2 regions of the Exiguobacterium sp. s91 genome follow, and region 1 is predicted to be linked to the other one. Evidence: predicted binding sites of a transcription regulator. Region 1 holds the regulator's gene; the other holds the start of a gene.
What was found. Region 1 encodes LexA, which represses DNA repair genes until DNA is damaged. Its sites were predicted from a motif close to CGAACATATGTTCG; they were not measured.
Positions count from the first base shown of each region.

Region 2: a site for LexA is predicted at 13,688-13,701, ahead of KNQ06_RS12205 (NUMOD4 domain-containing protein). Genes of this name have one in related genera too.

Region 1 covers NZ_JACSMZ010000001.1:1,756,162-1,771,841, forward strand. Annotated here, with positions in the region: gene KNQ06_RS09175 (VOC family protein) at 1-808, shown strand, start outside; gene KNQ06_RS09180 (hypothetical protein) at 852-1,175, opposite strand; gene KNQ06_RS09185 (DUF2621 family protein) at 1,267-1,692, shown strand; gene KNQ06_RS09190 (CcdC family protein) at 1,735-2,214, opposite strand; gene KNQ06_RS09195 (cytochrome c biogenesis CcdA family protein) at 2,231-2,929, opposite strand; gene KNQ06_RS09200 (aspartyl-phosphate phosphatase Spo0E family protein) at 3,152-3,346, shown strand; gene KNQ06_RS09205 (hypothetical protein) at 3,543-3,839, shown strand; gene KNQ06_RS09210 (SH3 domain-containing protein) at 4,144-5,040, shown strand; gene KNQ06_RS09215 (ABC transporter ATP-binding protein) at 5,098-6,861, opposite strand; gene KNQ06_RS09220 (ABC transporter transmembrane domain-containing protein) at 6,858-8,609, opposite strand; gene KNQ06_RS09225 (YneF family protein) at 8,730-8,960, opposite strand; gene tkt (transketolase) at 9,084-11,072, opposite strand; gene KNQ06_RS09235 (DUF896 domain-containing protein) at 11,328-11,564, opposite strand; gene KNQ06_RS09240 (YneB family resolvase-like protein) at 11,678-12,331, opposite strand; gene yneA (cell division suppressor protein YneA) at 12,377-12,664, opposite strand; gene lexA (transcriptional repressor LexA) at 12,876-13,490, shown strand; gene KNQ06_RS09255 (metal-binding protein) at 13,522-13,992, shown strand; gene KNQ06_RS09260 (MIP/aquaporin family protein) at 14,179-14,880, shown strand; gene glpK (glycerol kinase GlpK) at 14,924-15,680, shown strand, end outside.
Region 2 covers NZ_JACSMZ010000002.1:137,994-153,673, forward strand. Annotated here, with positions in the region: gene KNQ06_RS12130 (FtsK/SpoIIIE domain-containing protein) at 1-1,138, opposite strand, end outside; gene KNQ06_RS12135 (hypothetical protein) at 1,168-2,787, opposite strand; gene KNQ06_RS12140 (hypothetical protein) at 2,820-4,556, opposite strand; gene KNQ06_RS12145 (RidA family protein) at 4,732-5,118, shown strand; gene KNQ06_RS12150 (hypothetical protein) at 5,153-5,416, opposite strand; gene KNQ06_RS12155 (hypothetical protein) at 5,406-5,768, opposite strand; gene KNQ06_RS12160 (hypothetical protein) at 5,765-6,208, opposite strand; gene KNQ06_RS12165 (ABC transporter ATP-binding protein) at 6,355-7,035, shown strand; gene KNQ06_RS12170 (ABC transporter permease) at 7,028-8,026, shown strand; gene KNQ06_RS12175 (Type 1 glutamine amidotransferase-like domain-containing protein) at 8,076-8,726, shown strand; gene KNQ06_RS12180 (NUDIX hydrolase) at 8,723-9,130, shown strand; gene KNQ06_RS12185 (GGDEF domain-containing protein) at 9,178-10,269, opposite strand; gene KNQ06_RS12190 (hypothetical protein) at 10,415-10,591, shown strand; gene KNQ06_RS12195 (methyl-accepting chemotaxis protein) at 10,681-12,315, shown strand; gene KNQ06_RS12200 (sunset domain-containing protein) at 12,429-13,058, shown strand; gene KNQ06_RS12205 (NUMOD4 domain-containing protein) at 13,101-13,628, opposite strand; gene KNQ06_RS12210 (AAA family ATPase) at 13,761-14,339, shown strand; gene KNQ06_RS12215 (GNAT family N-acetyltransferase) at 14,378-14,719, opposite strand; gene KNQ06_RS12220 (DNA alkylation repair protein) at 14,720-15,680, opposite strand, start outside.

The sequences.
Region 1 (15,680 bases):
ACATGCGCGTGCTGTCAATCCGTTTGGTTCCAGTGATCCTGAGTTACGGGTTGCAGACCTCCATGCCGCGTTCGCTGATCCGAACGTTGATGCGATTCTGTGTGTTCGCGGTGGATTCAGTACGAATGAACTCGTCGACTTACTCGACTACGAATTGATTCGGACACATCCGAAAATCCTTTGTGGCTTCTCCGATATCACAGCACTCAGTCACGCCATTCTAACGAATACCGGCTTAGTGACGTACTCGGGACCAATGTTACGGGCTTTCCGTGATCGCGACGCCTATACGATCGATTACTTCAAGCAAGTGTTGTTTGAAACGGATCCCGTTACGATCAAGCCTTCGGTCCATTGGCGTGATACCGATCGCGGACATGTCATTACGTTACCGAACAAAGGACCGATTCTTTTATCCTCTGGGCAAGCAAGTGGTCGTCTGCTCGGTGGGAATCTTTGTACGTTGAATCTCCTGCAAGGCACACCGCACTTCCCTGATTTACGGGATACGATTTTATTCCTTGAAGACGATTACGAAGTCCATCCAGCGACGTTCGCCCGTGATTTCGCCTCTTTGATGGCGCAACCGGGTGCCGAAACGATTCGCGGGATCGTCTTCGGACGCTTCCAACTCGCAACGAAGATGACGGAAGAGCATCTGCGGTATCTGATTTCGCTCTATCCAGTCTTAGAGCACGTACCAGTTCTTGCGAATGTCGATTTTGGACATACGAGTCCTTTGTTCACGTTCCCGATCGGTGGACAGGTTGAATTACATGACGAGGTCATCCGACTATATATTTCTTGAATATCAAAAGAAGGAGACGCGGCAATCCGCATCTCCTTCTTTTTTAATAGTCGAGCAATCTCGAAGCGTCGATTTGACGTTTCGACCCATCCGCGAACATCTCAAGTGTTGCGAAAATCTGGTCATTTGCCCATTCATAGTGAAGTAACGTGAAGTCTTCGAGTGTCGAGACCGTTTTGAACGTTTTCCCGACCGTAAACGCACGCTTCCGGCTCGCATCTTCTGCCGGAACGGTGACGAAGATAACCGTGATCTCTTCGCCCTTCGTATCATAATAGAATTCAACGATCCGACCGTCCGCTGTTTCAGGTAAAACACCTTTACGGGGCTGTCCGGTCTCGTCCAATTGTACGTATGGTTGCAGCATTCTTTCGCCTCACTTTCTCCGTCATTCATCATAGCACGTCCACCTGATTTATGCTAATCTATATTTGATGTGAAAGGGGGATGAGTCGCGCATGGAATGGTTCATGAACGGGATTCTGCTCTGGGGCTTTATCATGATCACACTCATGGCAATTGGCGGGTTTTTCATGTTCCGGAAGTTCCTCAAGAAGTTACCGAAAGAAGACGGTAAATCGATGATGGACTGGGAAGATGAGTACATCGACCAAACACGACATCTTTGGACGGATGAGACGATGGAATTATTGAACGCTCTCGTCATGCCGGTTCCATCGGCATTTCGTGATGTCGCACGCCGCAAGATTGCCGGGCGGATCGGACAGTTCGCACTGGAGGAACAAGCGACAGAGATGACATCTGAACTGGTCGTCAAAGGATATATTTCCGCTACGCCAAAACGCGATCATAAATTCTTGAAAAAAGCACTGACGGAGCACGCCATCGACTGGCGAGACTACGCATTATACTTCCAAAATTGAAGGATGCACGAAAAACCGCCGAAGTCGCCTTCAGCGGTTTTTTTAGTGAGGTAAGTGCGCAACCGGCACGGTGCCCGACTTGACTCGTTTGTATTTCATATACATCGCGAAGCGCCACGGTGCAATCATTCCGAAGGCAACGAGATAAAAAATCCCACCCGTTTCGAAGATATCGATCTGCCCGCCGATGAAGAACTTCACAACCGTCCGAATGAATAAGATACCGAATAAGACGATGAAAAAAGCTTTCGAACGTTGCAAATAAATCTGCCCTTCTGCTTCATAAAAATTGGATGTCTTGATCAAAAAGATGCTGAAGATGGCTCCAATGAGCAATGCTTCTGCCACTTCCGTCCATGTCAGACGGGATGCTGGGTATAAAAACTGTAGCATCCCCGTCGACATCGCAAAGGGCGGGATCAAGATTTTTTTAGCATTCGTCGGTTTTGCTGATGCCTTCACACGAATGAAGCTGATCAGCAATCCCATGACGAGCGCTACCCCAGTTGATATCCAAATCATCCGATCACTTCCTTGATTAAAATCCAGTGAATCCGACGATGTCACTCATCCATGCTGCGAATTTACTTAAGCCATCAAAATACAGCATGACTCCGAACACCATCATCAAGGCTCCCCCGAATTTCGTTAATTTCAGACTATACTGCACGAACAAGCGCGAACGACCGACGAAGAACGCCATCAATAAGAACGGAATCGAGAAGCCAAGGACATACGCGAGCATGTAGAACATGCCTTGACTCGGATTGGTCGCAGCTAATCCGATGACGCCTGCGAGAATCGGACCTGTACACGGTGTCCAACCGGCTGCAAACCCGATTCCGACGAGTACCGTCCCGACGTACCCCCCTTTTCGTTCCCCGAGATTCAGTTTCTTTTCACGCATCAAGAATGTTGGTTGCCATAATCCGACGAGAACAATCCCAAATACGAAGATGACGAGTGCCCCAACCATCCGTAACGTATCCCGATATGTGATAAAGACATCTGCGAATAACGATGTCGATAACCCGAGCACAACGAATACCATCGCAAAACCAACGAGGAACGCTAACGTATGAAACAAGGATCGCTTTTCTCGTACGCCCCGTTCTTTTAAATCCGTTACCGACACGCCTGTGATGTATGAGAGAAACACAGGATACAGTGGTAGCGTACACGGAGAGACGAAAGATAATAATCCTGCTCCAAACGCTAACCATAACGAGAGCTCCATCATGAGCATCCCCTTTCCTTTACTACTATAGAAGAAGTTCCTCCTCTATTTTGCCAAACTCATCTGCATTTAGCACCTATTATCTCACAGAAAGTTGCAAAAGATTCGTGTCCGCCAAAATTACAAAAAAATTACATTTCGTCGATTTTACTGAAATCTCGTTGCGCCTCGTAAATGGACTTGCTAGAATATGGATACGACACCAATGTAAGGGAGACTGCTATGACGACACAACAACTATTGACGTTAGCCATCGAAGCCAAACGTAGCGAACTATATCATCAAGCTGACCAGTCCAGCTTCACCTCCCCGCGTGTTCTACAACTTAGTCATGAACTCGATGTCCTGCTTTTAGAATATTCACGCATCGTCCAAAACTATACCATTCACGGTTCGAATGAACCGCTTTTATCTTAATGCACGATCTGGTCAGCATTCGAGTGCGAATGCTGACTTTTTTATGGTTTCTTATTTCTGATGGAGGTGCTTTATGTCCGCTCTTACATTCATTGCTAGTTCTCGTCCTCTCTATATACCTGACGATCTCCCCCAATTATACGTACATGAAGTCGAAGCGATTGAATACGTATCATTGAAGCGAGGAAGGTTCACGATGCCTTACCTGTACACGATCGAAGGTGCTGATCAGTGGGAGTTCATGATTTACTTACAGCGTTATATGGAAGAAGGAGATGTCCTCGAGTTGCTTTATATTGAAAATCAAAATGACAGCATGCATGACCATCTACCATCCGCCCCCTTACTAGAGCCGATTGAAATCAATATTCGACAGCGAACGTACCAAACGATTCACGGCACGTTTCAGCTTTCCGCTAACGATTGGATGCAGGAATTGTTCCATCGTTCTTACCTGACAGCGTTCGGCGTGACGACGATCGTCAAGTATTGATCTGCGTATCCTCCATTTCACTTTTTCATCACTAGACGATAGAAGGATGACATAGTTTCTATTTTTAAGACTTTTTTCTGTTGAATTGTGCGAATCTTTCAGCAAAAGTAATCCAAAAGACCTACAAACATCCGTTTTTCATAATCAGTATGTCCTATCGATGACAAAAACCGACCTTTTGCAATCTCGTTGTCACAATAGCCCGGTTTGTAACTCGAATGACATTGACCTGTAAACGCACAGGTCAGTTTTGCCGTGTAAAGTAGGAACAGTAAACACAGCATATGTCAGGAGGACATCAATAATGAAAAAAGCAGTTTTCGCTGCCGGTCTTGCAGCAACAGCTCTATCAGTAGGATTTGCCCAAGAGACAGAGGCTGCCTCAGAAACGGTAACAGTAAATACACCAGTACTCAACGTACGCACAGCACCTACAACTGCATCAGCAGACGTAGGCAATGTATATAAAGGTCAAACATTAAATGTCGAAGGACGTTCTGGCGCATGGATCCAAACACACATTAACGGTCAAAAACGTTATGTCCATGGCGCGTATACGTCTGCAGCAGGCTCATTCGACTTTAAAAAAGCGACAGTTACTACGGCAGTACTAAACGTCCGCACACAACCAACGACAAGCTCGAAAGATGTCGGTAACCTCTACAAAGGCGAAAAAGTCAACGTAGAAGGTAAAGTCGGTGCATGGATCAAAACAACAATCGATGGTAAAACACGCTACGTACACAGCGACTATACTTCACTCGCTGGCGTATCGAAAGCACCAGCAGCACAAGCACAACCAGCTGCTAAACCAGCTGCGAAGCCAGCACCAAAAGCAGCTGCTAAACCAGCAACTGCAACAAAACAATCGACACCTGCAAAATCAGGTACGAAAGTGACAATGAACGTCACTGCTTACACGAACGACCCGTCTAACAACGGTAGCCAACTCTACAACGGTCGTGCGTTGACAGCAAGCGGTTATGACGTTACAAATACGATCACGTACAATGGTATGCGTATCGTAGCAGCTTCTTCACAATACCCAATCGGTACACGTATGCACATCGAAGGCATTGGTGAAGCAATCGTACTCGACCGTGGTGGCGCAATCCAAGGTAACAAACTTGACCTTCTCGTTGGTTCACAACAAGAAGCACTTAACTGGGGACGCCAAAACGTCACAGTCACAGTCTACTAATCAGAACAAACAACCTGCCGGGCGAGGCCGCCTGGCAGGCTTTTTTTATATCTTTTTTTAAGAGACCGTGACATGACCGGATTGCAACTGATACATCTTCTTATACAGACCATCTTGTGCGATTAATTCTTGGTGATTTCCTTGCTCGATTACTTCCCCTTGATGCAACACAAGAATCAAATCTGCATCTTGAATCGTCGATAGACGGTGGGCAATGGCAATCGTCGTCCGCCCTTGACGCATCCGTTCAAGTGCGACTTGAACTTTCTCCTCTGTCTCCGTATCAATCGAACTTGTCGCTTCATCGAGGATCAGGATTTTCGGATCCCGCGCCATCGTGCGTGCGAAGGAAATCAACTGACGTTCCCCAGCTGAGAACGTCGCCCCCCGTTCCGCAACGGGACTGTCATATTGCTGGTCCAGTTGATTGATGAATCCGTCTGCTTGTACGAATTTGGCAGCCGCTTCGACTCGATCAAAGGAAATCGAACTATCGAATAATCGAATGTTATCAGCGACCGTTCCCGTGAACAAGAATGAATCCTGCAACACGAGTCCGACGTGTTGCCGTAGTTCTTCTTCCGATAACTGCTCAAGCGGTTGACCATCAATCAAGATCCGACCCGATTGGTACGCGTAAAAGCGCATCAAGATATTGATGATCGAACTTTTTCCACTTCCCGTATGACCAACGAGGGCAATCGTCTGTCCTTTTTTCGCCTCGAACGAAATCCCTTTCAAGACATCTTTCTCTCCGTCATAACTAAAGCGCACGTCTTCAAAGACGATATGTCCTTCCGATACTCGTGCATCCCCTTCGAGTTGTTTCGTTGGTTCTGGCTCATCCGTATCGAGGACCTTGAATACACGGTCTGCTGAGACGACAGCTTGTTGGAACTCGGACAACCGTTGCATGATTTGCTGAACCGGTTGGAAAATCCGCTCCATGTAGCTGATGAAGGCATATACGACACCAACTTGGACCGTTTGTGAGAACGATAGGACACCGAAATACGTTACGAGTGTCGCAATTGAAATGGCGAGTAACAATTCAATGATTGGTCGCAGTAACCAACTATCAAGCTTCAAGTTCTTATAACGTCCATTCTGGTGGGCAACGTTCGTCTCCTCGAATTCTGCCATCAAGCGTTTTTCTTGGCGGAATTGTTGAATGATCGCCATCCCGTTAATGGATTCGTTCAGTTGGGCATTGATTTTCGATAGTAAATCGCGGACTTCCGCGTAATACTTCGTCGAATACTTTCGGTAAATCCAAATGATGAAATAAAACAATGGTAACAACAGTAATGCAATCGTCGCGAGTCGCGGCTCTAGTAGATAGAGGAAGATATATGTTCCAATCAACTGGACACCACTTTGTACGAATGTCGACAAGACACCGATGTAGAGCTCCTTGATTGCTTCCGTATCGTTCGTGATCCGGGACACGAGCACTCCGGCAGGCGTCCGGTCAAAATAGGCAAGCCGTAGGTGCATGACATGACGGAACACATCAATGCGTAAGCGTTGAATGACTTGCAAGGCAATCTTTTGGAATTCGAACGCCTGTAAGTAATCGACGATGATCCCTGTCGTATGCAGTAACAAGTACGCTGTAAATAAGAGTGCGACTTCCTGTACTGGATACGTACCCGGTGCGACGTATTCATCAATGAAAATCTTGACGAGATACGGTCCCCCGAGTTTTGCTGCTGTCGTAATGAACAGCAGGATGAAGGCAATGCTGACCTGCTTTTTGAACGGTTTGACGAAATCAAGCAATCGCTTCAGGACGGCTTTTTCATTGATATCATGATTCATTCGGAACGCCCTCCTTGTTCGACAAGTGATTCTAGTTGCTGGCGATCGTACGTCTCTTTATACCAACCGTCATGAGCGAGTAATTGCTCATGTGTGCCTCGTTCGATGATCCGACCGTCTTCAAGGACGATGATCTCATCGGTATGCGACACAGCCGATAACCGGTGGGCGACGATGATTTGCGCTTGATCGTGATCCGCCGTCCGGAAGTGGTGGATGATCGCTTCCTCGGTCTTGGCATCGACCGCAGACAAGGCATCATCGAGCACTAAAATCGGACAGTCCGCTAGTAACGCCCGTGCAATCGAAATCCGTTGTTTTTGACCGCCGGATAACGTCACCCCACGCTCCCCGACCATCGTCGCGTACCCTTCCTTAAAGCCGAGAATGTCCTCATGGACTGCTGCAATACGTGCCGCTTCCATGATGTCTTCCATTGATGCATCCGGTTTTGCAAAGGCAATATTATCAGCAATCGACGCCGAGAATAAGAAATGATCCTGTGGAACGATCGCTACTTGACGACGGACGGTGTCACGCGTCAATTGTTTGATGTCTCGTCCACCAATCGTGATGGCGCCTTGTTTGACGTCGTATTCGCGAGACAATAAGCGAACGAACGTCGATTTCCCGGCACCAGTCTTTCCGACGATTCCGAGCGATTTACCGGGCTTCAATGTCACATCGATGTCTTGTAAGACCGGTTGCGTATCATAAATAAAACGCTCAATCCCAACGTGGAGTTCTGGTGATGAAACACGCGTCGCTGCTTCCTTCGCGTCTTTAATTTCCGGTTCGATCGCAAGCATCCGCTCGATCCGATCGTAAGAAGCACGACCACGTTCGACGATGTTGAACAACCAACCGAATGCGAGCATCGGCCACGTCAATAAACCAAGATATGTAGTGAATGAGACGATGTCACCGATTCGGATCTCACCTTGTTGTAACAGGTACGCACCGTATCCGACAGCGATGATGTACGATAGACCAACTAATCCAAAAATCGTCGGGTCAAACAGCGCGTCGATTTTTGCGACACGACGGTTTTTTTGGACGACGTCATCCGATAGATCCGTGAACGTCTGCACATCAGATTCAACTTCCCCTGTTGCTTTTAAGACGCGGACACCACTAATGCTTTCCGCGACCTTATCATTCAAATCGGAGAAGGCTTCCTGCGCGTCATGAAAACGCGAATGTAACATTTTCCCGTAGCGTGACGTCAAGTAGACCATCAGCGGCATCGGTAGAAGTGATACAAGCGTCAATTTCCAACTGATCGTCGTGACCATCGTGATGATGACGAAGCTCCCCATCGTCACCGAGTCGACGAGCGTTAGAATACCGGCACCCGCTGTCATCGATACCGCTTGTACGTCGTTTGTCGCATGCGCCATCAAATCTCCGCTCCGATATTTCTTATAGAACGATTGATCCAAATCTGAAAAATGACCATACAGTTGACTGCGTAACAATCGACCGAGACGAATCGATGCCCCAAAGATATGAAAACGCCAAAAATATCGAATGAAATACGTCGCGACCCCGATGAGCAACAATGTACCTGCGAGACGAATCAAATCATTCTTCGTCAAGCTCCCCTCACTTAGACCATTGACTGTCGTCCCGATGATCTTCGGTGGAATGAGTTCTAATGCTGCTACAAAAATCAAGCAGACGACCCCAAGACTATATGCTTTCCATTCTCGTCGGAAAAACCAACTGAGTTTCCTGAAGACTCCCATTCAAGTCTCCCCCCTTTTTTAAATCCTATGATTATTTGAAATAGTCTCACATTTTAGATTAGTTCTCTTTCTAAAAAATAGCAAATAAAAAGGAGACCATTTGGTCCCCTTTCGTACAGCTTATTTTTTAGGTGATTTCATTGAACCACTCATTGAACGCATCACTTGGTTGACTTTCTTTTGTGATGGCTTTTGACCCATTTGCATCATCAATGTCTTAATCATATCTTCGTTGATTGGTGGGTTTTGCTCCAAGTAGTTCATCATGTATCGACGAGCGATATAGAAACCAAGGGCGACACCTGCTACCAAGCAAAGAAGGGCAATTAAAATCCAAATCCATGTAGCCAAGTTGCTTCCTCCTCTAACTTAAAACGTCGCTTTTTACTATACTATAATTCCAATTGTTTGCATAGATGATAATAGATGAAAAACGAGCCCGACGTAAGATCGGACCCGTTTTTCCGGAAATGATTATCCGAGTTGCTTGACTGTCGCTAAAACGTTCTCAACAGACATGCCGTATTCTTTCAAGAGGAAGTCTCCAGGAGCAGATGCGCCGAAACGATCGATTCCGATGACTTGTCCTTCTGTTCCTACATATTTGTACCAACCGAGTGAAGCCCCTGCTTCGATTGCTACACGTTTCGTGATGTGTTTCGGAAGAACTGATTCTTTGTACTCTGCTGACTGTGCTTCGAATACTTCCCATGATGGAAGCGAAACGACAGCTACTGATTCACCAAGTTCTTTTTGTGCTTCAACAAGAAGGTGCACTTCTGAACCCGTACCGAGCAAGAGTGTATCAGCTTTCGTGACGTCACCAGCGATGACATAACCACCTTTTTCAGCGCCTTCCGTCGTCGTGCCTTCAAGTTCAGGAAGACCTTGACGTGTCAAGACGAGAAGTGTTGGTTTGTCTTTTGCTTGTACCGCTGTTTTCCATGCTGCGATTGTCTCTTTTCCGTCTGCTGGGCGGTAGATCGTGACGTTCGGCATTGCACGGAAGCTCATCAAGTGTTCGACTGGCTCGTGTGTTGGACCATCTTCACCGACAGCAATCGAGTCGTGTGTCAGAACGAAGATTGATGGAAGTCCCATTAATGCTGCTAAACGAACAGCTGGACGGAGGTAATCCGAGAAGACGAAGAATGTCGCACCGTAAGGAATGACGCCGCCGTGAAGTGCCATACCGTTGACAGCTGCTGCCATTGCGAATTCACGTACACCGAACCAGATGTTACGACCGCTTGGGTCGATATCGAAGTCTGCTTCGCCTTTGAGCATCGTGTTGTTCGATCCTGCAAGGTCAGCTGAACCACCGAACAATGTCGGAACGTTCTTCGCAAGACCGTTCAAGACTTCACCACTCGTTTGACGTGTCGCTTTTTTCGATGACAAGTCGTACGTCGGAAGATCTGCTTCCCAGTTGCTTGGCAATTCGTTTGCGATTGCGCGAACGAGTTCAGCATGCAATTCTGGGTGCGCTGCTTCGTATTGTTTCATCGTCTCGTTCCAAGCGTCTTCTGCAGAAGCACCGCGTTGGACGATCCGCTCGTCAAACAATGATTTGACTTCTTCAGGAACGTAGAACTCTTCGTGATCCCAAATGTAGCTAGCTTTCGTCAACTTGATTTCTGCTTCACCGAGTGGTGCACCGTGAGAAGCCGACTTCCCTGATTTGTTCGGTGAACCGAAACCGATGACTGTCTTGACTTCGATCAATGTCGGTTTTGTCGTCTCTGCTTGTGCCGCCGCGATTGCTTTCGAAATCGAATCGATATCCGTTCCGTCTTCTACGCGAATGACTTGCCAGTTGTACGCTTCGAAGCGCTTCTGGACGTTTTCAGAGAATGATTTATCAAGATCGCCGTCAAGTGAGATATCGTTTGAATCGTACAATACGACCAATTTACCAAGACCAAGGTGACCTGCGAGTGAAGCCGCCTCAGCTGAGACACCTTCCATTAAGTCTCCATCTCCACAAATTCCGTATGTGAAGTGATCGACGACGTTGAGATCGTCACGGTTGTATTTTGCTTCAAGATGACGTTCTGCCATCGCCATACCAACTGCCATTGCGATCCCTTGACCAAGTGGACCTGTTGTCGCATCTACACCAGCCGTGTGACGGTATTCCGGGTGACCTGGTGTTTTTGATCCCCATTGACGGAATGATTTAAGATCATCCATTGATAGATCATATCCCGATAGGTGGAGGAGTGAGTAGAGAAGCATCGAACCGTGTCCGGCTGAAAGTACAAAACGGTCGCGGTTGAACCATTCTGGATTTTTAGGGTTGTGGTTCATATGATCCGCCCAAAGCGAGAATGCCATCGGCGCTGCTCCCATTGGCATACCTGGGTGACCCGAGTTCGCCTTTTGTACGGCATCAATCGATAAGGTACGAATCGTATTAATTGCTAATTGTTCTACTGTCGTCATGTTCGTCAAAACAATCATCCTCTCTCTTTTTCACAAATTCCTACTCATTTTAGCACACTCTTAAATGTGATACAACTTTTCTAAATAGTATGTCACATTAAAATGAATGCGCTATCTATAGCCGTTCTATCGACTCATACAGGATGCATGAATTGATGAAAGATCGTTATTAAGATGTATTGCTATCGTACAATGTTTCCTATCTAACCAATCTAACAAAAAAAGAGATCCACCGATTGGGGACCTCTTCCTTACTATAGAAGAAATAAACGATTATTGTTTATTCCGTTCTTCTTCTTGTGCTTGTTTCAATTTCTCTGGTGTTACGTCCGTTCCTTCTTCATCGACGATTTTCATGCCCATGAGTTGGTTTTTGAACGATCCACGGAATGCTGCGAGATACGCTGCACGTAACTCTTTTTGCTCTGCGGTTTCGGCTTCTGATAACGGCTCGACTTTTGATTTATTCGCTAATGCATTGATTCGATCTAATTGCTCTTGTGATAACATGGAATCCCTCTTTCTGTACGACTCAAACTTGAGTTATTCAATTGTATCCTTACTTTAAAATAGGCTATAAAAAAAAGCAAGTTAACCGCGTCAGTCGACGGGTAACTTGCTTTTCATTCCGGGCTAGGTGTCAGTTCGCGGTATTCAAGATATCGACGATTGACCGTTGCCTTTGAAATATCATGTCCCATCCCGCGAAGCGTAATGGCGATATCTGAAAACGTCAGTCCGAGTTCACGGAGGCGTACGATTTCTTCGATCGGTACGTCCTTTCGACTACGCCCAGCGTTCTCTCCTTGGCGATTCAGATTTCGTTCCGGACGAAAGCCTTGTTCGACAGCTCGCCGCATGCCGCGCGCGATTTTTGCATTATGCAGTTTCCGTTGATATTCTTCCACCAGTGAGACGATCTCAAGGACCATCGCTTCTGCATCAGCAAGCTGGTATTCTCCATCAGAATCAAGTGTCATCAACCGAACACCGTGCTTCTTAAACGTGTGCAAAATAGCGATTTTCGCATTCCCTCGACCAATCCGTGTGTCATCCGTCACGAGTACCGCATCTACCGCATCACGTGTCACATGGTCAAGAACCGTCAGCATCCCTTCCCGATCGACGTCATATCCACTCTCTTTTTCAGAGACGACATCCACGACATCAAAACCCTTTTGAGACGCGACCTTCGAAAGCTCCATCCGTTGGCGTTCGATCGAACTATCTTGTGCTTCTTTTTCGGTCGACACCCGACAATAAATCACGACCTTCATCGTACCTCACATCCCTGTTCGTTCTTTCACAACTTTTCCATTTTGTCATTGTTGTGCGATTGGTACAACGATTTTGCTTTTTGAGATGACGTGTTTTGTCTCGACATCATTATTTTTAATCAACCAGTTGACGTATTCTTCATCTGACATCGAACCGTCATTGTAGACTTCAGCAATTTGTTCGACTGTGGCGTTCTCATCGACAGTAACGGAAGCAGTCATTAGTTGCGCCACTTTTTCATCCGGGCGCGGTGTGAGTAAAAAGATCACGAAGGCAATACTTAAGGCATAGAAGAGAATTGAAAAAGCATGAGTACGAATCGTATGAATCATCATGAATCCCTCCAAATATGAAATGAATGAGTTAGAATAAATGTTCGCGGAACAATTGTTCGCATAACTCATAATAAACACAGAACCCGTGTTCGGTCAACACAAAATGTCGAACAATTGTTTGTACGCTCATTTGTTCTATGTTATAGTGAATCTAGAAACATATATTCTTACATTTCAAACTTCAATCCAGAAAGAGGTGGCAATTCGTATGCGGAAAATGTCTAAGCGCCAACAAGAGATTCTCGACTACATCGTCTCTGAAGTGAAACTGAAGGGGTATCCACCATCAGTTCGTGAAATCGGAGAAGCAGTCGGACTCGCGTCTAGCTCGACGGTACACGGTCATTTGGATCGACTCGAGAAACGGGGAATGATTCGCCGTGACCCGACGAAACCACGTGCGATTGAGATATTGCTTGATAAGCCTGAAGAAATCACGGAAGCCATCGTCCATGTTCCCGTCATCGGGAAAGTCACAGCGGGTCTTCCGATTACAGCGATTGAAAATATCGAAGAACAGTTCCCGCTCCCTGCACATTATGTAGGAAACGAAACGGTCTTCATGTTGACGATCGATGGTGAATCGATGATTAATGCAGGTATTCTTGACGGCGATCGTGTCATCGTGCGCCAACAAAACACAGCAGAAAACGGAGAAATCGTCGTAGCTATGACCGAAGATAGCGAAGCGACGGTGAAACGGTTCTTCTTAGAAGATCAACAGGTACGTTTACAACCAGAAAATGACTCGATGGATCCGATGTATTTCGATAATGTCTCCATTCTTGGTAAGGTAATCGGCGTGTATCGGACGATTCATTGACGGAGGGACCAGTTACGACTGGTCTTTTTTCATGCCTTCAGGAAATGTACATGATACCGTCAATACCGTCGCACTGACGGGTTACGTTGCGTATTCGGTCGCAACGCAACAAACCGATTGGTTACCAACCGCCATCGGTATCGCTGTCGGTACCCTTTGGTTGTCACCCGACCTCGATTTAAAGTCAGAACCTTATTATCGCTTTGGACCATTTCGAGTCTTGTGGATGCCGTATGTCAAGATCATGCCTCACCGATCGATCTGGTCGCATGGACTGATCATCGGAGACATCATTCGGCTTCTTTATAGTGCTGCGATTCTGATTCCGCTACTATTTTTAAGTCTATATTTTCAGGTTCTTGATTCTGCTACGATTGATTCGTGGTTCGCTTCCCTGCCAGCTTTTGTTATTGGCATCATCGTAGCCAGCACGATTCATATCCTACTAGATTATTCCAGCAGTTGGTTTCGACCTAAAAAAAGAAAAAAACGTCGTCGGTAACACCTCTTTTGCTTGCTTGCAGGCAGTAAGAGGTGTTTTCTTATCCACTTTTACGTATCTTTAAACATCAAAATAAAAAATTTCCATTCCTATATTTCAATTATATGTATTGAAAACGTTCTCAAATCGGAGTAATTTAAAGTAGAAAGGCCATTATCTGCTTTAATCCAAAGGGAGGGTTTTTGCATGAATAACTTTGTATTGGAAATGATCGGTACGATGATCCTCATCCTGCTCGGGGATGGAGTCGTCGCCGGTGTCGTCTTGAAAAAGACGAAATCGGAAAACAGCGGATGGATCGTCATCACGTTCGCTTGGGGTCTTGCCGTCATGACAGGAGCATTCGTAGCTGCTGAAAGTGGAGCACACTTGAACCCCGCATTGACGATCGCACTTGCTTTGAACTCTGACCTACCGTGGGCAGACGTTCCGATCTACATTGCCGGACAACTTGTCGGAGCTTTCATCGGCGCCATTCTCGTTTGGCTTCATTACATGAAACATTTTGAAGCGACTGATGATCAAGCTGCAAAACTCGGTGTGTTCGCAACAGGTCCAGCGATTCGTCATACGCCGTCGAACTTGATTTCTGAGATCATCGGGACATTCGTTCTCGTCTTCGGTATCTTGGCACTCGGTTTAACGACGTTCGGAGACGGCTTAAAACCACTCATCGTCGGTTTACTCGTCGTCGTCATCGGTCTATCGCTCGGTGGTACAACAGGGTATGCCATCAACCCGGCTCGTGACCTTGGACCGCGTATTGCGCACGCTATCCTACCAATTCCGAATAAAGGTTCATCTGACTGGGGCTATTCATGGATTCCTGTCGTTGGTCCAATCATCGGTGGAGCGATTGCCGTGTTCATCTATCAATTAATCTACTAAGATCACGTCTCACTAACACATACCGCTCAAGGGGGATTTCGAAATGGAAAACAAGTATATCCTAGCACTCGACCAAGGTACGACAAGCTCACGTGCGATCATCTTCGATCACGATGGGAAAATCGTCAACTCGGCACAACGGGAATTCAAACAGTACTTCCCGCAACCAGGCTGGGTCGAACATGATGCAAACGAAATCTGGGGTTCGATTCTTGCTGTCATGGCTGAAGCACTCGGTACAGCAGATATCAAACCTGAGCAAATCGCTGGAATCGGCATCACGAACCAACGTGAAACGACAGTCGTCTGGAACAAAGAAACAGGCAGACCCGTCTATCACGCACTCGTTTGGCAATCGCGTCAAACGTCTGGTATCTGTGATGACTTAAAAGAACAAGGATTGAACCAGAAATTCCGCGATAAGACAGGACTTTTGATTGATGCCTACTTCTCTGGGACGAAAGTCAAATGGATCCTCGATAATGTCGAAGGTGCGCGTGAACAGGCGGAAAACGGTGAATTGCTCTTCGGTACGATCGATACGTGGCTCGTTTGGAAACTGTCTGGTGGAAAAACGCACATCACGGACTACACGAACGCTTCACGGACGTTGATGTACAATATCTACGAACAAAAATGGGATGAAGAGTTACTCGATATCCTCAGTGTTCCTGCTTCCATGTTGCCAGAAGTTCGTCAGTCGAGTGAAGTCTACGACAAAACGGTACCGTATCATTTCTTCGGTTACGAAGTGCCCATCGCTGGTATTGCGGGTGACCAACAAGCCGCACTCTTCGGTC
Region 2 (15,680 bases), on a different contig from region 1:
CTTGTTCATATTCTTCTCGAAATTCTCGAATCGCCTCAATATCATTTTTAGAATTCACGGCTTCAACACCACGATCAAAACGACTTTCAGCTTCCATTTTTTCTTGCTTTAATTGGTTCTCTTCTTCAATACTGTTTGCTTCTCTAATTTTCTCTGCAAAATTGTCTAGAATTATATCTCTTGCATTATTCAATTTATCCTTTAAAGAATTAGACACTTTAAATCCAAAAATTCGTTCTGCATCATTGTATGAAACGAGGTGTAAAAGGTCATTGTTTCGTCTTTCAATAAACTCCATAGTTTTTTCTAAAAACAATACTTTATCGTTATTAAAGCTTCTCCAAACTTCACTTGAAAAATTATTTTTTTCTTCATTAGCAATAAAATTATCTACATTTTTCATCAACTTTTCTGGCTCTAAATAATTTACTAAGGTTTTTCTTAAGTGACTTAACAAAAAGTTTTTTCTAAGCTGACTACGGAGACCATCTAGCGACTCAAACTTTAAATGCTCGTCTTTAAATAGCCGAAAATGAGGAAGAGATTTTCCTAAAACAACTTTAAATGTATCATTAGATATTTCCTTCTCTTGTAAAACACTTTCAATATAAGCAATAAGCATTGAGAGTTGTAAATCAAGTTCTCCTCTATGCTGATATGCTCCAATTAGTTTGAGCAAATCTTTTATTTGATGTGGTTCTAAATATCCTTTTTCTCGTAGAGATTGATCTAAACTGAAAAATCCATCTGATGATAGTAATTGTGTTTCATCAATAGAAACAATATCTTTTAAGCTTTGAGCTTCTGGTGTTCGTTCATTCATTAATAAAATTAATGCTTCATTCGTTTTTACATTATTTCGCAACCACACTCCATTTTCGTTTTCATTCAAAACAAATGAATCATAACCGTCAATTTGTTTTATAGTCCGTATCAATGGCTCATAAAAACTTTTGAGTTGAGTTTGATTTTCCAATAGAGCATTTAAAATAGCTGGAAAGTATTCTTCGTTTATTCCTTCTATCTTAACTAGTACTTTTTCAGCATTTTTGTTTTTATGATCTTTAAGATAATTAAGTAAATGTTGTGCAATCCAACTGCCTATTATCTTTTCTTTTTGATTAATTCTTGCAATCATTGCTTAATGCTCCTTCCCGTTTCTTTGCATCAATTAAAATAAGGATTTGTAACTAATGCTGTGGCATCTGAATATTCCTGGAGTAGCCCGTTTTGTTTTAATTTTTGTCTCATTTTTTTCTCATTGCTTCTAAAGTGACTTAGATTGATTCCCTCTTTTGAATACAGTCCAGAAATTTTAGCGGCATCTTCCCCAATAATAATGCGGTATTTTAGGAATAATTCATTTAAGAAATCATCATATGGTAAATTATTCTGACCATTTAGAGTTGCATACACTAAAGCACTTAAGACATTATCATGTAATACATATCGAGCTTTAGATCCTTTTCCAGAAACAATAAACTGACCATCACGAGCTAAAGTTTTCATAATAGGGACTTGTGTTTTAGATAAATCCTCCATATAAAGTTCTATGATCCGTAATCTAAGTAACTTTTTAGCATTAGTAATATCTTTAGTCTCTAATGCCTCAATAAGTTTTTTCTTTTTTGTTGCTTGAAGACTATTAAAATTTAATTCATTAAAAAATCCAGAATAACCCTTCACTTTATCTTTTTCAGAGCCATCAAAATTATTTCTCCAAAAATAAATTTTTTCTTCTGCTTTATCTTCAGAAAATACTTCTTCTACTCGATCTTCCACAAACGTTTTATACGCTTCTCTTACTATAGTTTCGTGATTTCGGTAAGAATCTTGAGCTAAAAATTTAATTGATTTATTCTGACCTTCTAAACAATCAATGAAATAATTGCTCGTTTCACCAATAATTTGTTCTGATTGAAAAATCATATAGCGATGAAGTTGGAATGTTATGAGAGAAGTTAAAATATCAAACATTTCATAAATATCAATGGTTAGCATGAGCAATGCATTAAGTTCTTCTGCAAATTCTTTATACAGTGCTAAATCTGTATTTGGTAAAGTTGGATATTCACTACTTTCCCAACTAGTAATAACATTTGATAATTCTTTATCTTTAATTAGTGGTGCCGGCTGATCTCCAGTACTATACTCACTAAATGCTTCATTAATTTGATTAATAACAGCAATTACCCCACTAGAGCTAGATAGTAGAGTTTTCATGTTTTTCTCGATACTAATCCTTAATTCAGGATTATTTAAGGTTCCATAATGCAACATTAAAAAATACAATTCTCCACCACGAGCAAAAAAATTACGTTCATAATTAATGGTTAAATTTTTCGAATTACCTTTATCTCTATTTACACGAACTTCAGAAAAAAGCAATGACTCGTGAAGAGGGTACATCATTTGAGCGTACCAAGAGCGATCAACTGGTTTTCCCATCGGTGTCATTAGAGGAATAGTTAAATTTTTAAAGAACACTTGTAAATCTTCTAATTGCTTTTCACTTACTCCGAGTTTTTTTTGAATTACATCTTTTTTCTTTGCTTCGAAAATTGCAGTATGACCTTTTGCGCCCTCTTTCTCTCCTTCATAGACAAACTGGCGAAATTCAATCATTTTTCTTCGGTCATAATACTTCTTTTCTAGACTAAAACCTGTTCCAGCAAATACGTTTAAAAACTCTAAAGTATACTCTGGTCCGCGCTGTCCATCTTTAAAACGATGTCCCCATATTTCAGCACCAATCTTACTAGAAAATTTTGCACTTTCTTCTTGCATCTCTAACACCCTTTCAATAACTTTACTTAGATTTAAAAATCATCATCTTCAGGATCAATGTCTATATCAGTACCCCCATTTTCATTAATTTCAATTGTCTCTAATACAAATGCTCCTTGAATACGATCGAACTTCAAAATTTGTAAAATATTTTCATCTTGTTTTTTTAGTGAAATCAATCTATTTCGAAAACTATTAAGTAAAATCTCTACATGTTCTCTCAAAACGTTTAACATGCCTCCATTACTCAAACGCATTAGATATTCAAAAGTCACTAAATTAATAGCTAGTTCTACACCTTGTACACTCAAAGTTAATTTTGTACCTGTTTGATCTATTGTTTCATTTTTACCTTGGATATGAAATTCCACTTGATCTAGCCCAATAATTTGATGAACTAATAAACTATCTGAAGATACATACAGCTGATGAGAAGGAGAATACACCATTCTCTTTGCGAAGAATGTATTTAATCCATCAACAAGTTTAACCTTTATGCTATGTTCAATTCTTCCTCTATGAAGAATGCTTATAAAATCATACCGGTGACGATAAGGGATTAATTTTTCAACCTTTTTATTATCTTGAGACTCAAAGTAATACTTTCTTCGTAATCTAGGAAACCATTTATTCATTAATTCAACACCGTTCACATTATCACCATGTATATTTGAACGATACATTTTTACATCTTCATAATAAGCACCGTTCTCAACATCAATATCTTTACCAAACAAAGTGTGATGTGTGTCTTTTATTTGTTCGTTACTACTTAAGTCACCATTAAGTAAAAAGTCATCAATTAAAGAGTCTGAAATATATCCAGGATCTAATGATTTAAATTCTTGGATGCCACCAATTTCCTCAAAGACTTCTGGTCTAAGGTTGTTACCAAAAAAGTTTTCATAATACGATTTTTCCGCTAATGCTTGGATTGATTCACTATTAGAAGCCTCGTGTATATCTTTGCAAGCCATTCCGCCTGTTTGCGTATAGGCTAAGTGAATGAGTAGCTCTCGCATTGTCATATGCTTACCGTTCATATCTAAAGATTTATACATACGCATCATTCGATTTTTTGTTGTTTTGTCACTTAAAGCTAAATGATTGCTATTTATAATGCATATGTTTTTACTAGAACAATCATTACAAATATCCCAGTTTTGTTCTTCATTCCATCCTTCTACGATTTTTTCAGCATAAATCGACGATGATGCGTACAATAAGTTATATACTTTTATTTCTTTCGTCATTTCTAGTTCTTTATTGTTTGATATAAATTGAGGAATGACGACACTTTTTAATTTATTTAATTCAGGATATTTCACAAGAGTATGCGTTAATTTCCCCTCATTAGCTGCAATGAGAAAATATACCTTAGATTCATCGTTTTCTAGGGAATCTTGTAATTTTTTTAATTCTTCAACGATAACTTCATTTTTTAATTCCGATAAATCTTTTATTATTCGAATTCTATAGTTTTTATATGAAATCTCTGCTATACCTGATTCTGGCCATCCTTTAAACTCTTCTTCAACTAATTGATCATATACATTTCTACAAATTCTGGTTTTTCCATCTCCAGCATTACCTGTTATGATGATAGAGCGAGGAGATATTGAGAGCTCTTCGATAATTTTTTTGTTAATATTTGTATCAATGCTATACTCGATTTTCTTAGTATGTTCGTCAAAAATTTTCGAGTAGTCTGCTGTAGTTAAATCATACTGATGCATAAATGAAACAAAAGGATTAACCTGATTTTGCATTATAAATTCTCCTTAGTTCTCATGTTTATTTGTCACAACTTCCCTAATAAATTATATCATTTTTGGTTTTTTATTCATATTATATTGTTAATGATTATAATAAAAGTAATTTAAAGTTATATTTTTTTTTTACTTAGTAAGTACTTATTACCAAAAGAATGGAGAGAAATAAGATATGTCATTTTTAAAAATTGAAACATCTAACGCCCCTGCTGCGATCGGTCCTTACTCGCAAGGCTTTATCGCAAACGGAACACTCTATGCTTCCGGTCAAATCCCGATTGATCCGGCAACAGGTGAACTTGTACCAGGCGGGATCACGGAGCAGACGGAACAAGTCATGTGCAACGTCGATGCCATCCTGAAAGAAGCAGGACTGACACCTGACCGCGTCGTCAAGACGACATGCTACTTAACGAGCATGGAACACTTCGCTTCTTTTAATACGATTTACTCCGATTACTTCGCACCGCACGATCACTTCCCAGCTCGGTCTTGTATCGCTGTTAAGGAACTACCAAAAGGTGCTTTGGTCGAAGTTGAGATTTTAGGACTCGTTTGATTTGATCGCTACGCACTCGTTGCGTAGCGTTTTTTTATCGTAATCCCCAGCGTCCTGTTCCTTTTCCGGTCTCACTGTAAAAAAGGTCCTGCTCCCCCTGGTACAATTCACACTCACTCGCATGCAGGTAGATCAATTTTCGAATACGTGCCTCGAGTCCTGCTTCTGATGTAAACCGTGATAGATCCAAATGTTCTATTTTTCTGACGCGCTGGTAGATATCAATTAAGTCGAGTGGCGATTGTCGTTCTAGGATTCGTTGAATTACATCAAGTAACTGTTGGCTCTCATCCGTCATATCCTTCTAACTCCTTTTTCATCACTTTGTTTTGAATCGCATTCATCACCATTGGTATTTGTACGACCAGATTCAAGACGCTGACTCCAAGAACCAGTTGACTGGCTGTCAATGGCTTGAAGTATCCTTCGCCGTATCCTTCTCCTACACTAAGTGCGATCCCATACGAAATCGCAAACGAGACCATATTGCCGATGACGATGTATTTCGGTTTTCCACTCCGTGCAAGTGAATACGATAGAGCACCGAGTCCAAACAAAAATAAGGCGTATCCTAAAATCGAACCCTCTTTCCAATCAAGGTAAGGTCCAAGCCACGCAAACGGAATCAGATACAATAGTGCTCGTTTCATTGTTCATCCTCCCATTCTTCATCTTCTCGATTACTCCCGGCATCATAATAACCGTATAAAAGTTCCCGAATCATCCACCATCCAGGTGGATAGATATTTGATCCTGAAAGTTTCTCTGTACCATTTTCTGTCGTCACATGAATTTCCCAATCCGTGCCGTCACAAATCATAACGCCTTGAGGATACGGATAGTTTCGCCAAATTTCTGCATCGAACCGATCCGACCACATGTCGATTAAGTAGATGTCCTCTTCCGTCAGCTTTCTGAATAACGGATGGTCTTCTTCATCTAGAAAGAGAAGCCCCTTCGGATACCATGGACCTAGTAATCCTTCCTCATCTTCCGCACGAACCGTCCGACTTGCACGGTCCCACCAAAACGTCTGTCCTCTTCCCATACCGGACTCACGGAAATAAATGTGTTCGACTGTTTGCATCATGATCATCCTCTAAAATTGATATTTCCATTATAGCCCATTTATTATTTTTAACCTGTTACATTTTTTACTATGGTTATGCTGACTTCTGTTGCTGTGAAACATTTTTCTTCTTCTATCAGTAGATGTAGTGAAAGGAGATGTTTCACATGCATGTATCCATTCAACAAGCCGGTTATGACGTCGGTCAACCTGTCTTACAAGAGATTGCGTTTACCTTACACCCTGGATCCATCACCGGTTTGATCGGTACAAACGGTGCGGGAAAAAGTACGACAATTCAAGCGATGTTCGGTACGCTACCGTGGGTCGAAGGAGAGATCGATTTACCGGTCTCACTCGCCTATATTCCGGAACAGCCAACCTATTATGAATATTTGACGCTCGCCGAGCACCTTGAGCTGGTCGCTTCGCTCCACGAGACGGATCATGCCTATACAGAACAACTCTTAAAGACGTTTGAACTGCGTGCTGTCACAAGTGACTATGTATCTTCTTTCTCTAAAGGAATGAAACAGAAGGTGATGCTCGTCTGTGCTTTGATGCAACGCGCAGACTGCCTGATCATCGATGAACCGTTCGTTGGTCTTGACGCGGTCGCAACGATTCGGTTGTTACATTTACTCGAAGCAGAACGAACGCGTGGCGTGGCGATTCTGCTCGTCACCCATGTCCTTGATTCCGCAGAACGTCTGTGTGACGACTTTGTCTGGATTGATCAGGGGCGCATCAAACATCAAGGAACACTCGCTCAAATCGGTGAAGCCTCTGGTCAGCCTGGTGCCCGCTTATTCGACATCATGGAAGCGATGGTGCTCGAGCATGATTGAAACCTTTTTGAAGCAACGGATCCGTCGACGGCATGCGGAACAGCGTCGCTTCTTTCGAGAAATTTTTGATTGGACGATCTTGCTGTATCTCGTCGTTCCGGTCGGTCTGTTCATCATCTATGAAGCGATTCAAATCTTAAATGGTCAAGCGGACTGGGTTCAAACGGTTCCGGTCGCTTGGATTTTACTCGGATGGATTCTTTATGGATTCCTGCCCGCCTTTTACGCCTGGTTCGAACCAGCAGATCGCCTCTTCTTCAAACCGGTTCCTGGAGCAATCGTTCGAATGAAGTGGTATTCCGTTCGGTATCACTTCATGCGGATTTTTCTATTGACTGCCGGATTACATCTAATCTGTTTTCCCTTACATCGCATCCGGTTTGACCAGTCTAGTATCACAGTACTGCTGATTAGTCTTGCGCTCTCTTTGCTCCAACCGTTCTTTAGCTTTTGGACATACCGGCTATCTGGGCAACGGTTCTTGCGGAAATGGAGCGGTCATCTCGTCCTGGCAACCGGACGCATCACTCTGTTACTCCTGCTTTGGCTTCAACCGCACCCTGTCCTCTTCGTCGTCGCACTGTGTGTGGTGCTGTTCGGATTCCTTCATGTGCTGCACTGGTCACGACGTGAGGACGGATTAACGGAGGATATCCTGTTGTCAACGAAACGACAGTCGAGTTTATCGGCGACCGTCCTTGAATTGAACGGTGCCTTACCGAAGCCGTCTCACCGAAAGCGTCCGTTCCTTCATCTGCGATTATTCAAGCAGACGCACCAGCAACTCCCGCTGATCACGTATCTGCGGGATCCGAGTAAACGTCGTTTCTTACTCCAGCTGTTTGCTGCGATGAACTACGGTCTTCTAGTCTTACCATGGATCGGACGCGGTCTCGTTTTCGCTTTCGTTCTGTTTGTTCTCTTTCAAGAACGGAAACAACATCATACATGGTTCCGCAGACAATCATTCTACCAGCACATTTCCAATTGATTGATTTCTGCTATACTTTTTCTATTACATTGGTTGGAGGGATGACTTCATGCGTACTCATTTATTCTTATTCGGAGGCGGTCCTCCTTTTACACCGAACTTACGAACACGATTTACTACATTAACGAATGGTGGACCGGTCGCGATTCTATACGTTCCGCGGACCGGTAAGGACTGGACGAGCTACGCCTCGATTTATACGGAGCCATTAGAGGAAGATGGCATCTCGTCTTTCGTCTATCTGCCACTATCTGACGCACCAACGGACGAACAACTTGCACAATTGAAACAGTGTCAGGGCATCATCATCTCCGGTGGCGAGACCGAATTGTATCAGCAATACTTGGTCGCTACACCGATCGGTGACATCATCCAATCGCGTTTCGCAGATGGTGTTCCGGTCGCCGGCTTTTCAGCCGGTGCCCTCGTTTCGCCTGAAAGGTGTGTGATTCCAGAGATCGATCAACGCGACAATCAACGTCTTCGCTTGCCTGGTCTTGCCTTACTGAAAGACGCAGTCATTTGTGTCCATTACGAGACGTGGGGCGAAGCTGCCCATCTCGTGCAATCCTTTGCGGAAGAAAGCACAGACCGTGCCTTCGGACTAGCTGACGAGAGTGGGATCTATCTACGCGATCAGCACCTCGTCGAAACAGAAGGAATCGATCCCGTCATATTGTCGCGGAGTCCCGTCAAATGACAGCAATCGTTCCTGCCGTCAAAGGCATCATCATTCACGAGCAACGTCTCCTGATCGTCCGCCGGGCTGCTGCTGACTTCGGTGGCGGGACGTGGGAATGTCCGGGTGGCAAAATTGACTTCGGTGAATTGCCAGTCGACAGTCTTGTTCGCGAAATTAAAGAGGAAACACAATTGACTGTGACGCCGGAGCGTCTACTCTATGCCTCGAGCTTCCTGACGCATCCCAATCGGCAAATCATTTTGTTGATGTATGTCTGTTCGGCGAATCAAACGGACGTTCAGTTATCAGAAGAACACGACTCCTATCTCTGGGCGGACGAAGAAACGATCCGTCAGTTGATTGCACCGAATATTCTCGCTGATTTTGAACGCCATGATGTATTTTCGTTACTGCATCGCTAAACACAACTGCCCCGCCTGACCATTTGGTCGAACGGGGCAGTTTTTATTTACAGTAAGGGATCTCGGTAACAGACGACGCGATTTCGTCCGGTTTGTTTGGCTTCATACAATGCTAAGTCCGCTTTCTGGACGGTCTCAAATACGGTTGATGCCTGATCAGATGAAGCAGCACCTAGCGATAACATGACATGAAAGACGGGATACTCCTTATAAACGAAGTGTTGATCGGCGCAGGCAGAACGAATCCGCTCCCCCAGTCGTTCCGCTTGTCGGAGTGGTACGTCCGGCAACAGTAAGACAAACTCTTCACCACCGTACCGACCGACGACGCCCTGTTCTGGACAATACGATTGCAACAGGTGACTGAGTTGCCGTAAGACGACGTCGCCCCCTTCATGACCGTATGTATCGTTGATTGATTTAAAATGATCGAGATCAAGAATGAGGACGGAAAAGACCGTTCCGTTCTGAGCGTACTCGGCTAACGTCTCATCCAGTTTTCGGCGGTTTCCCAGTTGTGTCAGTCCATCCGTTAAAGCCAGTTCTTGTTGCGTATGCACGAACAAAAAATGCTTCCTTAGTTCTTGTAGGAAACGATAGGTGACGTAACCACCAATCATGATGACGATGATATAGACGAGCGCAATCTCTAAAAACCGCTCGAATGTGTTCGTTAATAAATAGAGCGCCGGTAAGCTGTATGCGATACCTGTTCCAAGCAATACGAGATAATCCTTCATTCGCTGAGCAGCAAATCGGCGATAAATCGTCGCTGTCACGAGTAACGCGACACAGATCAAGGTCGTCAGGATCAGCCCCTCGTATTCGCCAGCCGGTGTCACCGCAAATCGGGCACCGATGATGAACAGCATCGTGATGCTACCGCTGACTAACCCTCCGTAAAAGTACGCCGTAACAAGTGCAACGAGACGCAAATCAATCTTTGCGACGTCATAGGAGATACTGTTGAAAATCAACAGCGCACCAATCAAACCCGCGATACAACCGATTGCGAGTCGGACTTGTAAGGAGGAGTTGGGTGAGATCCGCTCGATTCGTCGTAGCGGTAAAAAGGCGAACAGCAATGTCGCAATCAATAGGGAAAAGTTCAACAACAATGAATTGAGCAACGTAAGCACGACGACATCCTCCTCATTCCATTTCAGATGTTTACTCTATTCCCGTCAGATTACACATTCCCCTCTTTTTCCAAGGTTTTCAAACAAGAAGAGAGGGAATCAAACAAATATGTCTATCGTCTACATCATTAAGGGGGAATCTTTCATGGATCGTCAAGCTGAAAAACGAAAAAGTAAGATGCCGTTCTTCATCATTCTCGTCATCGCCATCTTCGTCATCGTTGCTGCTGCGTTGATCATTTACGTCACATCTGAACCAAAAGAAGAGACACAAGCACTTATGACACATCTTGCGACTGTCCTTCCGATTTACGTGAATTAGATTCACAAGACCTTTACACAAGCCGTACAACACCTTAATACATGTTGCTTCATCTCCTTCCGATAGGTACACGGGAGGAGATGTTTTTTATGCTTATGAAAAAACGATTACTGGCACAACAATTAAATGGATGGTTGATTCCGATCGTCGCCATCGGACTGATCGTGATCAGCGGTCTAAGCGTCTACGCTTCCTATCAACAATCCGTCGCAGCAACCGAGGAACGGCTGATGCGTGAATTAACGATGTTCGATGCGAATGTCCGGGCAACGTTTCTGGCGTACCCGGATGACGCAGCAGACCGCTCACGTGCCATTAAACGATTGCAACAGCAACAGCGAACCGACTTATCACGTGACGACTACACGGTTCGCTTCCAAAGCCTGAACACGAGTGAGGCGTTCCGACCGTTGACACTCGAACCAACCAAACGAAAACAACTACTGCAGCACTTAAAAAATGCGCGTACATATGCCTTTTCGCATCAAGATCAGTTTCTAGTAGCGATGACGATTCCAGAACTCGATGACGTCATCTTGTTGACAACCGATCGTGATAAATTAATCGCCCCTGCTCGAGATTTAGCTTGGACACTCGTCTGGGTGAGCGTAGTCACACTTGTCAGCATCAGCCTGTTGATCCGCTGGCGGATTCAACGCCAACTGGCACCGTTATCGAAACTCGCCTTACAGATTGAAGAAGCGCATGCGAAGCGATCGTATCGTCCATTAACGCTCAAGACGACGACCTTTGAGTTACAACAGCTGACGTTTCAATACAATCAGTTGATGCAACAAATTAATGACTTAACGACGGAGATGCAACAAGCCAGTCAGGAACTTGAATCCGTCCAGCCCCACTTCTCTTCGCGCTTATCCGCAATGGATCAATCGGTCCAAGCCGTCGATGAAGTCGCCGGTTCTTTACTTGCGCAATCGACGCAGATGGATCAGACGATCGTCGCTTCAACACGTTTGACTGCCCAAGGACACGATGCGTTAAGCGAAATGCAAACGACACTTCTGAACAGTCAACATGCCGTAACCCGTTTTCAACAGACTGTTCAGACGAATCACACGACACTCGAGACCTTACAAGAGGAAAGCCAGTTGTTGAAGGAACAATCCACGACGACAGAGCAGATTTTGCAACAGACCTCACATCTACAGCAGCAGATGGAAACCTCGATTTCGCATATCCAGCGCGTTGCTGAAGAGACACGCCGTTTGTCGCTGAACGCGCTGATTGAGGCAACCCGTGCCGGAGAAGCTGGTCGCGGCTTCACGGTCGTCGCTAAGGAAGTCGAAAAACTAGCGATCGATATTAGGACGAGTACGGACCATATTCGGCAGGTCAATCAGATGTGGACGGCGGGGCTCGATCAAGTCGAACAAGCACTCTCGCAAATGACGGAACGTTTTCTTTCGACGTCGCAACAGCTCGAGACGGCAACGGAGCATTTGCAACAAATGTTGACCGAAGCGACGACGATTGAGACGACACTGGGTACCGTGGAACACCAACGACAGATCGTCGCAGATGTTCAGTCGAACATGCAGGAACATCTACAGTCGGTTCAACAGTTGATGTCGGAACTCTCGTCCTACAGCCAGGTGCTCGGGGAACAGATGCAACACCACGTCATTCAGCAAACAGAATTGAAGACACATAGTGCTGTACTCGAGTCGCGGATCAGTTCGTTGCAACAAACTATAAAAAATTAATTTTTTACATTTTTCCTAGTATTAATCTTTAAATTACAATATTTACTTATCATTTAATATGAAATAAAATGTTTTTTGGTAGGTAATTTTATATTTAAGGGGTTAATGAATCAATGGAAGAAAAGAAAAAGAAAAAAGGCGGCTGTTGTGGCTGTGGTTGTCTCATCTTCATTATTTTAATTTTCTTAGGCGCTTGTGGCGCTATTTTTGGAGAAGATGACTCTGACGATAAAGACAATAATACAAAGAGTCATCAATCTACTAAAGACTTGGACTCTGATGATCATAAAAATAACACTGAAGAAAAAAATGATGCTAAAGCTAAGGAAGAAGCTGATGCTAAAGCTAAGACAGAAGCTGACGCTAAAGCTAAAGCAGAAGCTGACGCTAAAGCTAAAGCAGAAGCTGACGCTAAAGCTAAAGCAGAAGCTGACGCTAAAGCCAAGGCAGAAGCTGACGCTAAAGCTAAGGCAGAAGCTGACGCTAAAGCTAAGGCAGAAGCTGACACTAAAGCCAAGGCAGAAGCTGACGCTAAAGCTAAGGCAGAAGCTGACGCTAAAGCTAAGGCAGAAGCTGACACTAAAGCTAAGACTTGCTTAAATATTCGGGGTAATATCTCTAGTTCAGGTGAGAAAATATATCACCTTCCTAATCAAAGGTTTTATAGTAAAACGGACCCTGAACAAGTTTTTTGTACAGAAGGTGCAGCTGTAAGTGCTGGATATCGCAAATCAAAAATCTAACTAAAAGTACCGGATATCTCATTTGATATCCGGTACTTTTAGTTAGCTAATAAATTTCGCTTCCTTCTTATCGATGATGTTGCGAATCCGGTTCTCCGTCACCTGATACTGCTCTGCCAATTGACGGGTTGTTTTCCCTTTTTCGTACTGCGCGCGAATCGTTCGAATCTGAAAAGGTGACAGCGTCACACGTTGATCTAACAAGAGATCAAACTCACCAAGTAGTTCCGTATACTGCTGATCGATCGAAGGCAGAACCTCTAAGTTCGACAACTGATCGTCAGCCCGTTTGCCGTTGCGCCGGACGAGTCGCGCTTCCGTGACATCCGCCGTCAGAAAAGCTTGTGCGACGAGTAGACCGACCTGCACCCGCTCTCCTCGACCACGTTGGTAGAGCGTGACTTTGCGGTATCCTTCCCGATTGAGCCGTGGACGGAGCAAGACACCTTTTCGGCGTTGCTGGACACCGCGACACGTCACGATCGTCCGGTCAAGCGACCTTACGCGACCAAGTGATGAGACTTCATATATACCTACATAGCCAATGACGGCTTTCCATTGTTCTTGCATGGTTGTCCTCCTTCAGACAAGGACACGACGGGACTTCATACTTGAATTATATCAAATTACGAACAAACGTTCTAGTGATGTCACTCGTCGGAATATGCTATTCTTAGCAGAAAAAGGAAATGAGGTTCGTCCATGAAATTTGTCTTGTTACTTGGTCCGCAAGCGGTCGGAAAGATGACGATCGGTCAGGAAATCGAACGGTTGACGGAGATGAAAGTTTTCCATAACCACCAGACAATCGATCTGTTATTGCCTTATTTTGATTTCTCTGAACCTGCACACCATCGCCTAAAAGATACGATCCGCCGCGAGATGTTCAAGGAAATGGCGAACAGCTCGCTCGAAGGCGTCCTGTTTACGTTCCTCTGTCTATTCGGCGTCGAAGGCGGTGGTCTTGAGTTCATCGAAGAGACAGTCGAATTATTCGAACAAGCAGGTGCTGACGTCTATATCGTGGAACTGGATGCGCCGGTCGCAACCCGTCTGCACCGAAACACGACCGAAAACCGATTGACGCACAAAGTGACGAAGCGTGACCTTGCCGCTTCTGAACAAGACTTACGCGAGACGGCGGATGGATACCGGACACGTTCGCTGCCAGGTGAACTACCGGACGTCAACTACCTCTTCCTTGATACGGAACAATTAAGCGCACGTGAAAGTGCAGAAGCGATTTGCGACCATTTCAACTGGTCCAAAACAACGGTCTAATCACAAACAAGCCCCGTCCTGCTCAAGCAGGCGGGGCTTTAATGATAGAGTTTGCGTTCATATCGATTCGCCTGCAACTGAAATCCGTTCCGACGCCAGACCGCCGCACTGCCCGCTTCGCCGTAAACACGCGTCAGTAATAACGTCCGCGCGAGATACGCCAAAATCGACGTCAACGCTTCTGTGATGTATCCGTGCTGATCGTCCTCATCCGTCGTTGTATAACGTAAGTTTCCGGTCGATCCATTCCATATGAAGGTAATCGTTCCGACGATTGTGTTCTGACGTAACGCATGCAGCGTCCACTTGCAACCCGATTCGTCATCCGTTACTTCGACAAACAGGCGTGACGTCGTAAAATCCGGATGTCGTCCTTTCATTCAGCTCCACTCCTCGACCTCAAACGTTGCTGTCGCGTAAGCCTCTCCATTAACCAAAATCGTCAATGTATGTGTCCCGGGATAATGGACACGCGTCGTCATGTTCCGAAATGATTGGCGTCGTTCGACTTGTAGGACACCTTTAACTTCCCGCTCCCGCAGTTGAAACACCTTCCGACTCGTTCCGCGTTGTTTGACGTAATCGATCGCGTATTCAAGACGCAGACGTTGCTCGACGGAACTGTTTACTTGAAACGAAAACTGTAACTCTTGACCAATCATCACTGGTGAGACGACCAAGTCCGTCACCTCGACCTCACCTTGCGTGACGTGTCCGAACAACTGCAATACTTCTTGATTTCCGCGCTTCAGTAACGTCCGGGAAGCGTGACGTAAAATCCAGTCCGTGCTCGGATCTGTTCCTAAGTGACGTTCGATTCGCTCAATTAGATATTCCGGGTGTGTCTTTGAAATATCGTTCAAGTGATTGGCGACACTTTTTCGGACGTAAAGTGACGGATCCTGTAATAAGGCGTCAAGAATCGGTAACGCTGGACGCGGGTCAGCAATCAGACGTGGGATCGCTTGCCCCCATGGTAAACGCGGTCGTGTCCCTTCAGACGCTAAGCGCCGGACATGTTCATCGTCTGATCTTGTCCATTTGAATGCCTGCTCGAGGAAACGTTCCTGATCAGCAAGTAGAAAACGGCGAACGGCGAACTCTGACGTCGAATGCGGCGTCAACTTGGCGAGTGTCTCTATCGCAAGCGTCCAGTCGGCGAGTGTTGCTGTCCGTTCGACATACTCCGGAAAGACGATTCCCGGTAGACCGGTAAACTGCGGTGCGAGTCGTTCCAGTTCCGCAATCGAGTCCGGAAACGATGGCAAGATCGTCTCTAGTGTCTCCGCCACACGGCGGACACGTTGTTTAAACGCGAGTTCATTCCAGTCTCCCTGTTCG